Telluria mixta: one gene and its partner. The main gene of each other region encodes a partner of the protein of the gene in region 2 in a complex. Links are inferred from orthologs where the notes say so. Each region holds a gene or a part of one and is shown on either strand. Other genes may lie near its edges.

What was found. Proteins that work in one complex are often made in the same cells at the same time.
Region 1: the proteins of uvrA (region 2) and mfd are in contact, whole or in part, in a crystal structure (PDB 4DFC), measured with the Escherichia coli proteins. The link is inferred for Telluria mixta from one-to-one orthologs.

What each region holds. Positions count from the first base shown.
Region 1 is NZ_CP119520.1:6,312,404-6,320,626, forward strand. The notes cover bases 2,140-6,180. They hold mfd (transcription-repair coupling factor), read left to right. Parts: upstream 2,140-2,530; coding sequence 2,531-5,980; downstream 5,981-6,180. Other genes in these bases: P0M04_RS27795 (hypothetical protein), read left to right, coding at 2,140-2,391; serB (phosphoserine phosphatase SerB), read left to right, coding at 6,004-6,180. Also shown: P0M04_RS27790 (penicillin-binding protein 1A), read left to right, coding at 1-1,895; more of P0M04_RS27795, read left to right, coding at 2,077-2,139; more of serB, read left to right, coding at 6,181-6,852; P0M04_RS27810 (SGNH/GDSL hydrolase family protein), read left to right, coding at 6,937-8,169. UniProt on the Escherichia coli protein: Couples transcription and DNA repair by recognizing RNA polymerase (RNAP) stalled at DNA lesions. Mediates ATP-dependent release of RNAP and its truncated transcript from the DNA, and recruitment of nucleotide excision repair machinery to the damaged site.
Region 2 is NZ_CP119520.1:2,279,276-2,286,817, reverse strand. The notes cover bases 2,672-6,031. They hold uvrA (excinuclease ABC subunit UvrA), read left to right. Parts: upstream 2,672-2,981; coding sequence 2,982-5,831; downstream 5,832-6,031. Other genes in these bases: P0M04_RS10145 (hypothetical protein), read left to right, coding at 5,834-6,031. Also shown: P0M04_RS10160 (EAL domain-containing protein), read right to left, coding at 1-1,710; ssb (single-stranded DNA-binding protein), read right to left, coding at 2,000-2,500; more of P0M04_RS10145, read left to right, coding at 6,032-6,721; P0M04_RS10140 (cyanophycinase), read right to left, coding at 6,718-7,542. UniProt on the Escherichia coli protein: The UvrABC repair system catalyzes the recognition and processing of DNA lesions. UvrA is an ATPase and a DNA-binding protein. A damage recognition complex composed of 2 UvrA and 2 UvrB subunits scans DNA for abnormalities.

The DNA of each region.
Region 1 (8,223 bases), 4.0 Mb from region 2 along the record:
TCGAGACCGCCCTGTCGAAGGACGAGATCCTCGAGCTGTACATGAACCAGATCTACCTGGGCCAGCGCGCCTACGGCTTTTCCAGCGCCGCGCGCATCTATTTCAACAAGACGCTCGACCAGTTGTCGGTCGCCGAGATGGCCATGCTGGCCGGCCTGCCGCAAAACCCGGCACGCCACAATCCGGTCGCGAATCCGAAGCGGGCGCGCGAGCGCCAGCACGCGGTGCTGGGCCGCATGCGCGCGCTGAACTACATCACGGAAGCGCAATACGAAAAGGCCATGGCCGAACCGCTGCGCGTGAACCAGCGCGGCGTGCAGGAATTCGGCACGCACGCGGAATACGTGGCCGAACTGGCGCGCCAGGCCGTTTACAGCCAGTTCAAGGAAGACGCGTACACGAAGGGCATCAAGGTCTACACGACGATCCTGAAGCCCGAGCAGGACGCCGCCTACGCCTCCGTGCGCCGCAACGTGCTCACCTACGACCAGCGCCACGGCTGGCGCGGTCCGGAAGACCGCATGGAGCTGCCGTCCGATCCGGTCGAGCGCGAAGACGCGATCGGCGACGCGCTGGGCAAGCGTCCGGCCAGCGATGGCCTGATCCCGGCCGTCGTGCTGTCGGCGACGAGCAAGTCGTTGCGCGTGGAAACGGTCGACGGCGACACGGTCGACCTCACCGGCGCCGGCCTGAAATTCGCGCAGGCCGGCCTGTCGTCCAGCGCCAAGGAAAAGATGAAGCTGACGCCGGGGGCGATCATCCGCGTGGCCAAGGACGCCAAGGGCAACTGGAGCGTCACGCAGGTGCCGCAAGTGGCGGCGGCCTTCGTCGCCATCGATGCCGACACGGGCGCCTACCACGCACTGGTCGGCGGCTTCGACTACAACTTCCAGAAGTTCAACCACGTGACCCAGGCGTACCGCCAGCCCGGTTCCGGCATGAAGCCGTTCATCTACTCGGCCGCCATCGACAAGGGCTATTCGCCGGCCACGCGCATCCTCGACGCGCCGCTCGACATGCCGGGCGAGGACGCGGGCAAGACGTGGTCGCCGCAGAACGACGACGGCAAGTGGGACGGCCCGATCACGATGCGCCGCGCGCTGGCCGAATCGAAGAACGTGCCGTCCGTGCGCCTGCTGCGCGCGGTCGGGGTGCCGTATGCGCACGAATTCATCAGCAAGTTCGGCTTCGACCTCACGCGCCAGCCGTCGAACTACACGCTGGCGCTGGGCACCGGGGCCGCGACGCCGCTGCAGATGGCCGGCGCATACGCCGTCTTCGCCAACGGCGGCTACCGCGTGCAGCCCTACCTGATCGCCCGCATCGAGGATGCCGACGGCAAGGTCATCCAGGAGACGAAGGCACCGGCCGAACACACGGACGAGCAGCGCGTGCTCGACCCGCGCAACGCGTTCATCACGGACAGCATGCTGCGCGACGTGACCCGCTACGGCACGGGTGCCGAGGCGACCAAGGCGCTGGGCCGCACGGACATCGCCGGCAAGACCGGTACGACGAGCGACGCCGTGGACGGCTGGTTCTCGGGCTATGGCGGCAACGTCGTGGCCGTCGCGTGGATGGGCTACGACGATCCGAAATCGCTGGGTGGGCGCGAATTCGGCGCCACCGTCGCGCTGCCGATCTGGATTGACTACATGCGCGTGGCGCTAGCCAAGCGGCCGCAGCAGGAAGAGCGGCTGGCGCCGGAAGGCGTGGTGCGCGAGAACGACGACTGGGTCTATGCCGAGTTCGCGGAGACCCCGGCCATGGGCGGGATCGACCTCGACCAGGCGACGGATCCGAATGCAGTACAACCCGTCGACGGGACGGTGCAGCCGGGCCAGCCGGTGCAGCCGGTGCCGCAGCAACAGCAGCCGTCGAATACGCTGTTCTGACTTGCCGCTCATCGACGAACGGGCCGCCGCGTGCGGCCCGTTTTCATTGGCAGACCGACAATCGCATTGCAACAAATAGAGGAGATCGTACGTCCAGTCCTACACGCCTGTTCGAACTCATCCTATTTCGAACGCAAAAGTGTGCCCCCATGATGGCGTCACTTTTACAAAAGGAGTAAACATGAAAAAGTACCAAGCCCTTCTGATCGGCAGCCTGATGGCCATGTCGCTGGCCGCATGCAGCTCGACCGGCACCAGCTCCAGCGACAGCAGCGCGAGCGGCAGCTCCTCGTCGGCTGCGACGTCGAGCGGCAGCAGCTCGGGTTCGAGCCAGACCGGCACGTCGGAATCCGGCACGACCGGCACCTCGGGCAACGGCGCATCGGGTACCTCCAGCTCGGCGCCGACCGGCACCTCCGCTGTCGGCACCGGCAACTCGGACGCCACCGGCCAGGGCACCAACCCCGCACCTGCCCAGACCAGCGGCAACCGCTGACGCCTTCGTCGTCCGGCCACCCTGGGCCGGACGACTCCGGCCGACCGGGGCCGGACGTACGTCCCGGTGCAAGGGCAAGCGGGACGTTGTTCGACTATAATGGACGCTCGTCCTGACGAACCCGAACAGCACCGCGTCAATGCCCTTCGACCTCACCAAACACCTTCCCAAGCCCGGAACCCGTTTCGCCCTGCCCCAGCTGCACGGCTCGGCCGATGCCTATGCGCTCGCCGTCGCCGCCCTCGCGCTGAAAGCCAGGAAGCAGATGCTCACCGTGATCGTCGCGAACGCCAGCGACGGCCAGCGCCTGCTCGATGAAATTCCATGGTTCGCGGAAGGCAAGCTGTCCTGCCACCTGCTGCCGGACTGGGAAACGCTCCCGTACGACGCCTTCTCGCCGCACCAGGACCTCGTATCCGAACGCCTCGCCACGCTGCACGAGGTCCGCAACGGCCAGTGCGACGTGCTCGTCGTGCCCGCGACGACCGCGCTCGTGCGCCTCGCGCCGCCGTCGTTCCTGGCCGCATACACGTTCTTCTTCCGCCAGGGCGAAAACCTGGACGAAGCGAAGCTGAAGGCGCAGCTCACGCTGGCCGGCTACACGCACGTCACGCAGGTCATGTCGCCGGGCGAGTACTCCGTGCGCGGCGGCCTGATCGACCTGTTCCCGATGGGCTCCGCGCTGCCGTACCGCCTGGACCTGTTCGGCGACGAGATCGAGACGATCCGCACGTTCGACGCCGACACCCAGCGTTCGCTGTACCCCGTCAGGGAAGTGCGCCTGCTGCCGGGCCGCGAATTCCCGATGGACGAAGCATCGCGCACCGCCTTCCGCGGCCGCTGGCGCGAACGCTTCGAAGGCGATCCGTCCCGGTCGACCATTTACCGCGACATCGGCAACGGCATCGCGTCGGCCGGCATCGAATACTATCTGCCGCTGTTCTTCGACGAGACGGCCACGCTGTTCGACTACCTGCCCGACGAATCGAGCCTGGCCCTCGTCGGCGACATCGAAGCGGCGATCCAGCGCTTCTGGCTCGACACGGAATCGCGCTACAAATTCCTCAAGAGCGACCGCGACCGCCCGATCCTGGAACCGAAGGAGATCTTCCTCGGCGCCGAGGACTTCTTCGTGCAGGCCAAGCCGCACGGCCGCTGGGCCATCGCGCGCGATCCTTCCGCGGGCGCTTCGGAGCTGTCGGCACCGGTCCCGGACATCGCCGTCAACCGCCGCCTCGACGATCCGCTCGCGAACCTGCGCTCGTACCTGATGCAGGCCGCCGGCAAGCGCGTGATGATCTGCGCGGAGTCGGCCGGCCGCCGCGAGACCCTGCAGCAGTACTTCAGCGAGTACAAGCTGGACCTCGCGCTCATCGAAGGCTTCGACGGCCTGCGCGCGACGGATGCGAAGGTCGTGCTGGGCGTCGCGCCGCTGCAGGCCGGCTTCGAGCTGATGGAGGAAGGCGCCGGCCACCTCGTGTTCATCACCGAGACGGAGCTGTACGCGGGCACCGGCCGCCGCGCGGGCAAAAAGAAGCAGGAAGCGGGCTCGCAGGTCGAGTCGATGGTGCGCGACCTGTCCGAACTGAAGATCGGCGATCCGGTCGTGCACATCAACCACGGCATCGGCCGCTACCTGGGCCTGGTCAGCATGGACCTGGGCGAAGGCGAGACGGAATTCCTGCACCTGGAATACGCGAAAGAATCGAAGCTGTATGTGCCGGTGTCGCAGCTGCACGTGATCTCGCGCTACTCGGGCGCGGCGCCGGACGACGCGCCGCTGCACACGCTCGGCTCCGGTCAGTGGGACAAGGCCAAGAGAAAAGCCGCGGAACAGGTGCGCGACACGGCGGCCGAGCTGCTGAACCTCTACGCCCGCCGCGCCGCGCGCCAGGGCCATTCGTTCGAATACTCCGCCACCGACTACGAGAACTTCGCGCAGAGCTTCGGCTTCGACGAGACCCCGGACCAGCGCGCCGCCATCGCCGCCGTCATCCAGGACATGACTTCGGGCCGGCCGATGGACCGCCTCGTGTGCGGCGACGTCGGCTTCGGCAAGACCGAGGTTGCCCTGCGCGCTGCCTTCATCGCCGTCATGGGCGGCAAGCAGGTCGCGATCCTCGCGCCGACCACGCTGCTCGCGGAGCAGCACGCGCAAACGTTCTCCGACCGCTTCGCCGACTGGCCCGTGCGCATTGCGGAACTGTCGCGCTTCCGCACCGGCAAGGAAATCAACAACGCGATCAAGGGCATGGCCGACGGCACCGTCGACATCGTGATCGGCACGCATAAGCTGCTGTCGCCGGACGTGAAGTTCACGCGCCTGGGTCTCGTCATCATCGACGAGGAACACCGCTTCGGCGTGCGCCAGAAAGAAGCGCTGAAGGCGCTGCGTGCCGAAGTCGACGTGCTCACGCTGACCGCCACGCCGATCCCGCGCACCCTGGGCATGGCACTGGAAGGCCTGCGCGACTTTTCCGTCATCGCGACGGCGCCGCAGAAGCGCCTCGCGATCAAGACGTTCGTGCGCAGCGAGGACGGCTCCGTCATCCGTGAAGCCTGCCTGCGCGAACTGAAACGGGGCGGCCAGATCTACTTCCTGCACAACGAGGTCGAGACGATCGAGAACCGCCTGGCCATGCTGCGCGAACTGCTGCCGGAAGCGCGCATCGCCGTCGCGCACGGCCAGATGCACGAGCGCGACCTGGAAAAGGTGATGCGCGATTTCGTCGCCCAGCGCTACAACATCCTGCTTTGCACGACCATCATCGAGACCGGCATCGACGTGCCGACGGCGAACACGATCATCATGCACCGCGCCGACAAATTCGGCCTCGCCCAGCTGCACCAGCTGCGCGGGCGCGTCGGCCGTTCGCACCACCAGGCCTATGCCTACCTGCTCGTGAACGACGCGCTCGCGCTGTCGAAGCAGGCGCAGCGCCGCCTGGACGCGATCCAGGCGATGGAAGAACTGGGCAGCGGCTTCTACCTCGCCATGCACGACCTGGAGATCCGCGGCGCCGGCGAGGTGCTGGGCGAGAACCAGTCCGGCGAGATGCTGGAAATCGGCTTCCAGCTGTACTCCGACATGCTGAACGAAGCGGTGAAGGCGCTGAAGGCCGGGCGCGAGCCGGACATGAGCGCACCGCTGTCGTCGACGACGGAAATCAACCTGCACGTGCCCGCCCTGCTCCCGGCGGACTTCTGCGGCGACGTGCACGAGCGCCTGTCGATCTATAAACGCCTCGCGAACTGCGAGGAACAGGGCCGCATCGACGACATGCAGGAAGAACTCATCGACCGTTTCGGCAAGCTGCCGGATGCCGTGAAGGCGCTGATCGAGACGCACCGCCTGCGCATCGCGGCGAAGTCGGTCGGCATCGTCAAGATCGACGCGCACACGGATGCCGCCAGCCTGCAGTTCATGGAAAAGCCGCCGATCGACCCGATCAAGATCATCACGCTCATTCAGAAGAACCGCCACATCAAGCTGGCCGGCCAGGACAAGCTGCGCATCGCGGCCAACATGCCGGACCTGGCCGCGCGCGTGAACCAGGTCAAGCAGACCATCAAACAACTCCTCGCTTAATCAGATAAAAGCAGAACGAAATCATGTCCAAGAAGCTCGTCCTCCAGGGACCGCAGGCCACCCAGGCCGCACTCGCACAGATCGCCGCCCTCGCCCGTCCGGCACGCACCGCCGAAGTTCACGCGCACGCGCTGCGTTGCGACGGCTTCGACTTCACGCCGGAACTGAAAGCGCAAGTCGAGACCGCAGCCCACGCCGCCGGCATCGATGCGACGTTCGTCGACGCGGACCTGACGCTGGCCGATTTCAAGCTGGTCGCGATGGACATGGATTCCACGCTGATCACGATCGAGTGCATCGACGAAATCGCGGACATGCAGGGCCTGAAGCCGCAGGTGTCCGCGATCACGGAAGCCGCGATGCGGGGCGAACTGGATTTCTCGGAAAGCCTCACGCGCCGCGTCGCGCTGCTGGAAGGCCTGGCCACGTCCGCGCTGGAGCGCGTGTACGAAGAGCGCCTGCGCATCTCGCCGGGCGGCGAAGCGATGCTGCAGGCCGTGCAGGCCGCGGGCCTCAAGACGCTGCTCGTCTCCGGCGGCTTCACGTTCTTCACCGAGCGCCTCAAGACGCGCCTGAACCTCGATTACACCCACGCGAACGTGCTGGAAGCGGCGGGCGGCGTGTTGACCGGTAAAGTCGTCGGCGGCATCGTCGACGCGGAGGAAAAGAAACGTACCGTGGAGCGCGTGTGCGCCGAGCTGGGCATCGCCACGAAGCAGGCGATCGTCATGGGCGACGGCGCCAACGACCTCAAGATGATGGGCGTATCCGGCCTGTCCGTCGCCTTCCGCGCCAAGCCGGTCGTACGTGCGCAGGCCGACGTGGCACTGAATTTCACGGGACTCGACGGTCTGCTCGCCGTCCTCGCCTGACGACTCCTTCCTGATCTGGCGCAAGGGTTATGCGGCGCGCATGAGTAGATTGATGGGGTCTGCTCGTCGATCACGGAGGCCGCGATGCCGTCCCGCCGCACATTTCTCCACGCCCTGCCAGCGCTGGCCGGGTGCCTGATGCTGCCGGCGGCCCGCGCGCAGTCCTCCACCATCTGGTGCGCCACGTGGGGCACGGCACCGGCCGGCCCGCCGCCTTCCGCCAGCCTGCAGACGTTCAGCAACCAGACGCTGCGCCTGATCGTCCGCACGAGCATCCCCGGCAACCGCGTGCGCGTGCGGCTGTCCAACGAAATGGGCAGCACGCCGCTGCGCATCGGCGCGGCCCATATCGGCATTCGATCGAGCGGCGCGAACCTCGTCGCCGGCAGCGGGCGTGACCTGACGTTCGGCGGATCGCCGGGCGCGACCGTCGCACCGGGCGATCCGCTCATCTCCGACCCCGTCGATATCGCCGTGCCGGCACTGGCCGACCTCGCCATCAGCCTGTGGCTGCCCGCCAGCACACCGGCAACGACGATCCACGACCTCGCACTGCAGACGAACTACGTGTCCGTCGCCGGCAACTACGCCGGGGCGAACGCCCTGCCCGTGCAACGCACGCTGGGGTCGTGGCCGTTCCTGGCCGAAGTCGACGTGACGAGTCCCGCCGGTACGCCGTCCGCCATCGTAGCCATCGGCGACTCGCTGACGGATGGCGTGCGCAGCACGACCAACGCCAACCGCCGCTGGACCGACTATCTGGCGCGCCGACTGCGCACGGCAGCCCTTCCCGGCAGCCCACCCGTCGCGGTCGTCAACCGGGGCATCAGCGCCAATTCGCTGCTGACGGACTACCCGACGGCGCTGCTGTCGGGCCGGGACGTCCTGGAACGCTTCGACCGCGACGTGCTGGCCACGGCCGGCGCACGGTGGCTGTTCGTCCTCAGCGGCATCAACGACATCATCTACAGCAACGCGTCCAGTCCCATCCCCGCGGAAACCCTGCAAGCCGGCTGGCTGCAGCTGATCGCGCGGGCGCGCATGCGCGGCATGTACGTCATCGGCGCGACCCTGCTGCCGTACGAAGGCCATGCGTATTTCACGACCGCGCGCGACGCCGTGCGCCAGCGCGCCAACACATGGATCCGCACGTCTGGCGCCTGGGACGCCGTGGCCGATTTCGACGCGGTGCTGCGCGATCCGGGGCGGCCCACTCGCCTGCTGCCGGCTTACGACGGCGGGGATCACCTCCATCCGAACGATCTCGGCTACGAGGCCATGGCGAAATCGATACCGCTGGGATGGTTCGGTGTATAGTTTGACAACACCAACCCGGCAGGCCGCCGGGTTTTTCACCACTCAAATCGGCAA
Region 2 (7,542 bases):
CGTGAACGTCCCGTCCTTGTTACGGTCCTTGATTTCGCCCTGCCAGTGGTCCCGGCTGGCCAGATCGCGTTGCATGCATTCGTAGAAACCGTTGTCGTGCATGCTCGATTCGAACAGCGGCGGCACGACGCCGAGCACGTCGCGCAGGTCATAGCCGGTCTGTCGCGTGAACGCCGGGTTGGCATCGACGATCCGGTTGTTCCCGTCGGTGACCACGATCGCTTCCGAGCTGGTCTGGTAGATCAGGTTCGCCATGCGCATCGATTCTTCCAGGTTGCGCCGGTGCGTGATGTCCTGCACCGTGCCGCGCAGCGTCGCCGCGTGGCCGTCCTCGACGATCGGACTGCACAGCAGGCGGATCCACTTGCGCTTGCCGGCGCCGCCAGCGATGTCCAGTTCCAGGTCGAAGGGCACGCCGGACCGTGCGGCATCGAGTGCGCGTTCGGCCTGCAGCCGGTCGGCGTCGGCGCAGCACGCCAGGCAGGATGCGAGGGTAAGAGGCCGCTGTGCGCCGTCGAAGATGCGCGTCACTTCGTCGGTGTACTGGAACGCGTCGGTGGCCGGGACCAGTTCCCAGGCGCCGATCCGGGCCAGCGCGCTCATTTCCTGGAGCAGGCGGTCCTGTTCGCGGATTGTACGTTCATGTGCCCTGCGTTCGGTGATGTCGCGCGACACGCCGAGCACACCCAGCAGGGTCCCATCCGACGTGACGATCGGCGTCTTGAGCGTTTCGAACAGCCGCGTGCCGGGTACGTCGGGGACCGCCACCTCGTCCTCGACCATCAGTGGACGGCCGGCCCGTATCGCGGCTTCGTCGTCGCGCCGGTAGCGCTGGGCCATCTCCGGGCCGAACAGCTCGACGTCGTTTTTGCCGATGATCTCCTCGCGCGGACAGCCGAACAGCGCCGCCATAGGCGCGTTGCAGGCCCGGTAGACGCCTGCGCCATCCTTCAGCCAGATCAGGTCCGGGCTGTTTTCCACCAGCGTGTTCAACTGGGCCTTTTCGCGTTCCAGTTCGGCCGTGCGCAGGCGTACTGCCTTGCGCACCGTTCCCAGCCAGACCAGCAGTACCAGCACGAGCACGCCGAGCGCCAACAGGGTGTCCATTGTGTACCGTGCATAACGGGCGAAGGCGAGCGGACGGCCCATCCATTTGTCGTGCAGCGCCTCGATCTCGGCCGGTGTGATCTGCGCCATGCCGCGTTCGACGAGGGCCAGCGTGGCGGCGTCGCCCTTGCGTACGCCACGGCGCAACTCGCTACGCGTGATCTCGAACGCCTTCACATAGCGGCGGTGCAGATTGCTCCGGTACAACTGGTATTCGGCCGCATGATCTTCGCCGCAGACCAGCTTGATGCTGCGATTGGCCACGGCATTCCACAGGGCGGTATACGTAGGGAAATAGCGCACGCCCGTCACGCCAGCACGCTCCAGGCGCTCGCCGCAGGCGTCGCCGGCCTGGACGCCCACCTCGAATCCCTTCAGGCTGTCGAAGTCGTGGATGCCGGCGATGGACGTGTCGGCGTAGATCGACGTGTGGACCGTGGCATACGGCCTGGAAAAGTCGAAGCGGGCGCGCCGGGCTTCGGTGAGGAAAATGGTGTCGATGACATCCGCCTCGCCACGCTCCAGCGTGGGCTGGACCTCGGGCCAGTCGACGCCGCGCAGTTCGACCGGCACGCCGGTCTTCTGCTGCCACAGGTGCCACATCTCCACGGAATAGCCTTCGAGCTCCCCCTGGAATTACGAATCGCAAAGGGAGGATAGTTCTGGTCCACGACCACGCGCAACGGCGCCGCCACCGCCGTGAGCATCGGGACGGCAAGCAGAATGGCGAGCAGAAGGCGCACGGGAGTGGACATGACTTCTCTCTGGGCGACCAGACGGTCCCCGGACGATAGCATATGTCGTTGCGCGTTCTGCCAGGTCCGGAAAGCAAAAAGGCCCGCTCTCCTGGGAGATGCGGGCCTCTATCGACAAAAATCTTGTCGAGTGGCACTTAGAACGGGATATCGTCATCCATGTCCGAGAAGTTCGGCGCCGGTTTCGGCTGCGGACGTGCGGCCGGGGCCGGCGGGGCCTGGCGCGGGGCCGGGCGGCTCGGCGGGGCGTCGTAGCCGCCCATGTCGTCGCCACCACCGTAGCTGTCGCCGCCGCCCATGCCCTGGCGGCCGCCCAGCATCTGCATGTTTTCAGCGATGATGTCGGTGGCGTAGCGCTCGATGCCGTCCTTGTCGGTGTACTTGCGGGTCTGCAGGCGGCCTTCCACGTAGACCGACGAACCCTTTTTCAGGTACTGGCCGACGATTTCGGCAAGGCGGCCGAAGAACGAGATGCGGTGCCACTCGGTCAGCTCTTTCTGCTCGCCGGTGTTGCGGTCCTTCGATTTGTAGGACGTGGCCACGGCGATGTTGGCGATGGCGTCGCCGCTCGGCATGTAGCGGATTTCCGGATCGCGGCCGAGGTTGCCGACGATGATGACCTTGTTAACTGATGCCATTTTGTAAAGCTCCTTTGGATAGTCCCTGACTCTGCGTGCTGTCTAAGCGTTAGGGAAACATGTTGAATACGGCCCGCTATTATGCTGGTCAGTCGCATGAGAAAGCAACTGATTCCGCACTGATCGGGCACCCGGATTACAGCACCTGATCAGACCTCGAAGATGGGGGCGAAGTGCCCGAATTGGAAGAGATACGCATCAATACAGCCGGACGAAAATTTTTCGGCTTATTTTCGTTTTTCTGGTGAGTCTGCCATTGAATTGCCGGACTCCCGGACCACATACGACACGCGCACGTTGTACCGGAACGGCAGATCTTGACAGGTCGTCATATCATGCTGTTAAGCCTCGCAGACTTTTTCGAGGGCCGGCATACCACTGTAAATAAAAACAGGTAAACTAGTGCGCTTTCCCGTTCGGCCCGCTCACCTGTGCCATTCGTGCGCCGGCCCCGCAACCATTCGAAAGCCTTCAAACAACAATGGAAGAAATCCGTATCCGCGGCGCCCGCACGCACAATCTCAAGAACATCAACCTCGACCTGCCGCGCAACAAGCTGATCGTCATCACCGGCCTGTCGGGTTCCGGCAAGTCGTCGCTCGCTTTCGACACGCTGTATGCCGAGGGCCAGCGCCGCTACGTCGAATCGCTGTCGGCCTATGCGCGCCAGTTCCTTCAGCTGATGGAAAAGCCGGACGTCGACATGATCGAGGGCCTGTCGCCCGCCATCTCCATCGAGCAGAAGGCGACGTCGCACAACCCGCGCTCGACCGTCGGCACCGTCACTGAGATCCACGACTACCTGCGCCTGCTGTACGCGCGCGTCGGCACGCCCTACTGCCCGGATCACTCGGACGAGCCGCTGGCCGCCCAGACCGTGTCGCAGATGGTCGATGCCGTGCTGGCCATGCCGGAAGGGACCAAGCTGATGATCCTGGCGCCCGTCGTGGCGAACCGCAAGGGCGAGCACAGCGACCTGTTCGAGGCGATGCAGGCGCAAGGCTTCGTCCGCTTCCGCATCCAGAGCGGCACGCACGCGGCCAAGATCTACGACGTGGACGACCTGCCGAAGCTCAAGAAGACGGAAAAGCACACGATCGACGTCGTCATCGACCGCATCAAGGTGAATGCCGAGATCAAGCAGCGCCTGGCCGAGAGCTTCGAGACCGCGCTGCGCATCGCGGACGGCCGCGCGGTCGCCTACGAGATGGACACGGAGAAGGAGCACATCTACTCGAACAAGTTCGCGTGCAACGTCTGCGGCTATTCGCTGCAGGAGCTGGAGCCGCGCCTGTTCTCCTTCAATAACCCGATGGGCGCCTGCCAGGAATGCGATGGCCTGGGCCATATCGAGTTCTTCGATCCGAAGCGCATCGTCGCGTTCCCGAACCTGTCGCTGGCGTCCGGCGCCGTGAAGGGCTGGGATCGCCGCAACCAGTTTTATTACCAGATGCTGACGAGCCTCGCGTCGCACTACGGCTTCGACCTCGACAAGCCGTTCGAGCAGCTGCCGAAATCCGCGCAGGACGTCGTGCTGTTCGGCTCCGGCAAGACGTCGGTGCCGTTCGCGTACGTGAACGAGCGTGGCCGCACGGTGATGCGCGAGCATACGTTCGAGGGCGTCGTGAACAACCTGCAGCGCCGCTACCGCGAGACGGATTCGATGGCCGTGAAGGAAGAGCTGGCGAAGTTCATCAACGAGAAGGAGTGCCCGTCGTGCGGCGGCGCGCGCCTGCGCACGGAAGCGCGCTACGTCAGGATCGGCAACGGCAAACAGCAGCGCGCCATCTATGAAGTCGCGAAGACGCCGTTGCGCGACTGCCTGACCTACTTCGACGGCCTGGAACTGACGGGTGCCAAGCGCGACATCGCCGAGCGCGTGATCAAGGAAATCGTCGCGCGCCTGAAATTCCTGAACGACGTCGGCCTCGATTACCTGTCGCTGGACCGCAGCGCCGACACGCTGTCGGGCGGCGAAGCGCAGCGCATCCGCCTCGCGTCCCAGATCGGTTCCGGCCTGACGGGCGTGATGTACGTGCTGGACGAGCCGTCGATCGGCCTGCACCAGCGCGACAACGACCGCCTGATCGCGACCCTGAAGCACCTGCGCGACATCGGCAACAGCGTGCTGGTCGTCGAGCACGACGAGGATGCGATCCGCACGGCGGACTACATCGTCGACATGGGTCCGGGCGCGGGCGTGCACGGCGGCGCCGTGATCGCCGAGGGTTCGCTCAAGGACATCATGAAGAGCAAGACGTCGCTGACGGCGGCCTACCTGTCGGGCAAGAAGAAGATCCACGTGCCGAAGAAGCGCACGCAGGCCGACCCGGACCGCCAGCTCGTGATCACGGGCGCGACCGGCAACAACCTCAAAAATGTCTCGCTGGAGCTGCCGGTGGGCCTGCTGACGTGCGTGACGGGTGTGTCGGGTTCCGGTAAATCGACGCTCGTGAACGACACGCTGTACCCGGCCCTGTCGCGTCACCTGTACGGTTCGCAGACGGAACCGGCGCCGCACGACGCCATCCACGGCCTGGAGCACTTCGACAAGGTGATCTCGGTCGACCAGGCGCCGATCGGCCGCACGCCGCGTTCGAACCCGGCCACGTACACGGGCGTGTTCACGCCGATCCGCGACCTGTTCGCGACGGTGCCGACCGCGAAGGAACGTGGCTACTCGGCCGGCCGCTTCTCGTTCAACGTGAAGGGCGGCCGCTGCGAGGCGTGCCAGGGCGACGGCGTGATCAAGGTCGAGATGCACTTCCTGCCGGACGTGTACGTGCCCTGCGACGTCTGCCACGGCAAGCGCTACAACCGCGAAACGCTGGAAGTCCAGTACAAGGGCAAGAACATCACCGAAGTGCTGGACATGACGGTCGAGGATGCGCACGAGTTCTTCAAGCCCGTGCCGGTCATCGCGAGGAAGCTGCACACGCTGCTGGACGTGGGCCTCGGCTACATCAAGCTGGGCCAGAGCGCGACCACGCTGTCGGGCGGCGAGGCGCAGCGGGTAAAACTGTCGCTGGAACTGTCCAAGCGCGACACGGGACGCACGCTGTACATCCTCGACGAGCCGACGACGGGCCTGCACTTCGCCGACATCGACCTGCTGCTGAAGGTGATCCACCGCCTGCGCGACCAGGGCAACACGCTCGTCATCATCGAGCACAACCTGGACGTCATCAAGACGGCGGACTGGATCGTCGACCTGGGTCCGGAAGGCGGCGCGGGCGGCGGCACGATCGTCGCGCACGGCACGCCGGAAGACGTGGCCGACAATCCGGACAGCGTCACCGGCAAGTACCTCAAGCCGCTGCTCAAGGCGTGACGATGGGCGCCGGTGCGACGGATCCATCACGGACCCTCGCGCTGGCGCTCGTGCACGTGGGCGCCGACCTGGAATCCATCTGGGACGACCTCGCGGTCGCCGGCTATGGTCAGGAGGCCGCCATCGGGCGCGATCGCATGCTCGCCTTCGCGCCGACGCCTGAAGCAAAGGCGCAGTTGCGTGCCTACTGGCGCGAGCGCGCGATGGAGCGGCTGTCGGCCCTGCGCGGGCCGATCGATGAGCTCAAGGGCCTCTACTCACCCACACAACCCTATCGTTCGGCGCTGCTGGAGGCCTTGCGCGAGCGGGCCCCCACGCTCGTCTCGCCGACCGACCTGGTCGCGCCGCAGATCGAGCCGGCCATCAAGCTGTGCCTCGAAGACTACCTGAACCCCATCCACGAGGAGACTGTGCGCTGGTCGCGCGAGGTCAAGGCGCGTGCCATCCGCGCGGCCGGCCTGCGCGACGATCCTCGATTCGATGCGTTGCCGTGGTCCGGGCGCGTCACACTGCTGCGCGAGCGTTTCGCGCAGATGCTGGCGCCGCATGGCTTCACGGTCAGGAACAAGGGCAGGAACGTCGTGGCCGCCGAACGTCCCACGACGGACGGGCGCTTCATCTATGCCCTCGTCGACGACGGCGGCGCGAACCTGGGCAGGTATGGCCAGCTGAGTCACTGGATCGCCATCCGCACGCCGCGGCAGCGCCTCTCGCACGATCCGGACAAGGACGAATCGCTCGCGCGCTTCGGCATCGGCGATCTCGTACCCGAGTTCCACTGGTCGGCGCGGCATTTCCAGACGTTTCCCGAATTCTGCCGCGCGGTCGATACGGCGGCGTACGCGGCGCTGTGCATCTTCCGCAAGGTGGATGCGGCGCTGCTGTCCTAATCGGCCGTGTAGAACGGCTGGCGGATCCGCACCGGCCGCACGTCCATCCTGATCCGGTAGATCGAATACGCATCCTCGCGGTTCGTCACGTATTCCGCGGTATCCGGCACGCGCGTGAACGTGAACTCGAACCCGCGTTCCGGGAACTGGCTGTCCGGCCCTTCGAACGCCACGCCGACGGCGCGCTGCAGATCGCTGTCCACCAGCTTCTCGAGCAGGTCCGCGACGGCCGTGTTGCCGAGGATGTCCGTATAAAAGATCGGCGCGCGGTGCTCGACGTATTGCCTGTCCACGGGTTCCTTGTCCGGCCCCGGCGTGTACGTGCGCGTGGCCAGGTTGACCCGGTCGCCGCTGTCCAGGTAGCTGATGCGCGCATTGGCGAGATTGAATCCCGGCTTCGATTTGTCCGTCGTGGCTCCAGCAAGATCGAGCACGAGCGCGCCCCGGTAGCCGATCACGGTAACGTCGCGCGCCGGCCCGACGACGGCCGCCGTGTTCTCGTCGATGCCCAGTCCCAGCGTGTACCCCTTGGCCAGCATCGCGGGCAGCATGCGGCCGAAGCGGCCGCGCGCGAGCAGGTGCTGGTCGACGAAAACGTCGTCGCCGATGAAGCCGAGGCCCGGCGCGACGTCCTTGCCGTCCACGACGCCGTTCTTCAGCACCGGCATCACGTCCAGCGGCGGATCGTTGAACATGGTGCTGCTCATGATGGCCGCGCCGGCGCTCGTGCCCGCGATGACGCCGCCGCGCCGGTACAGCGCCCACAGCGCGTCCAGCACCGCCGTGTTGCTGCCGTTCGCGCGCCGCAGCGAGCCCGTGAT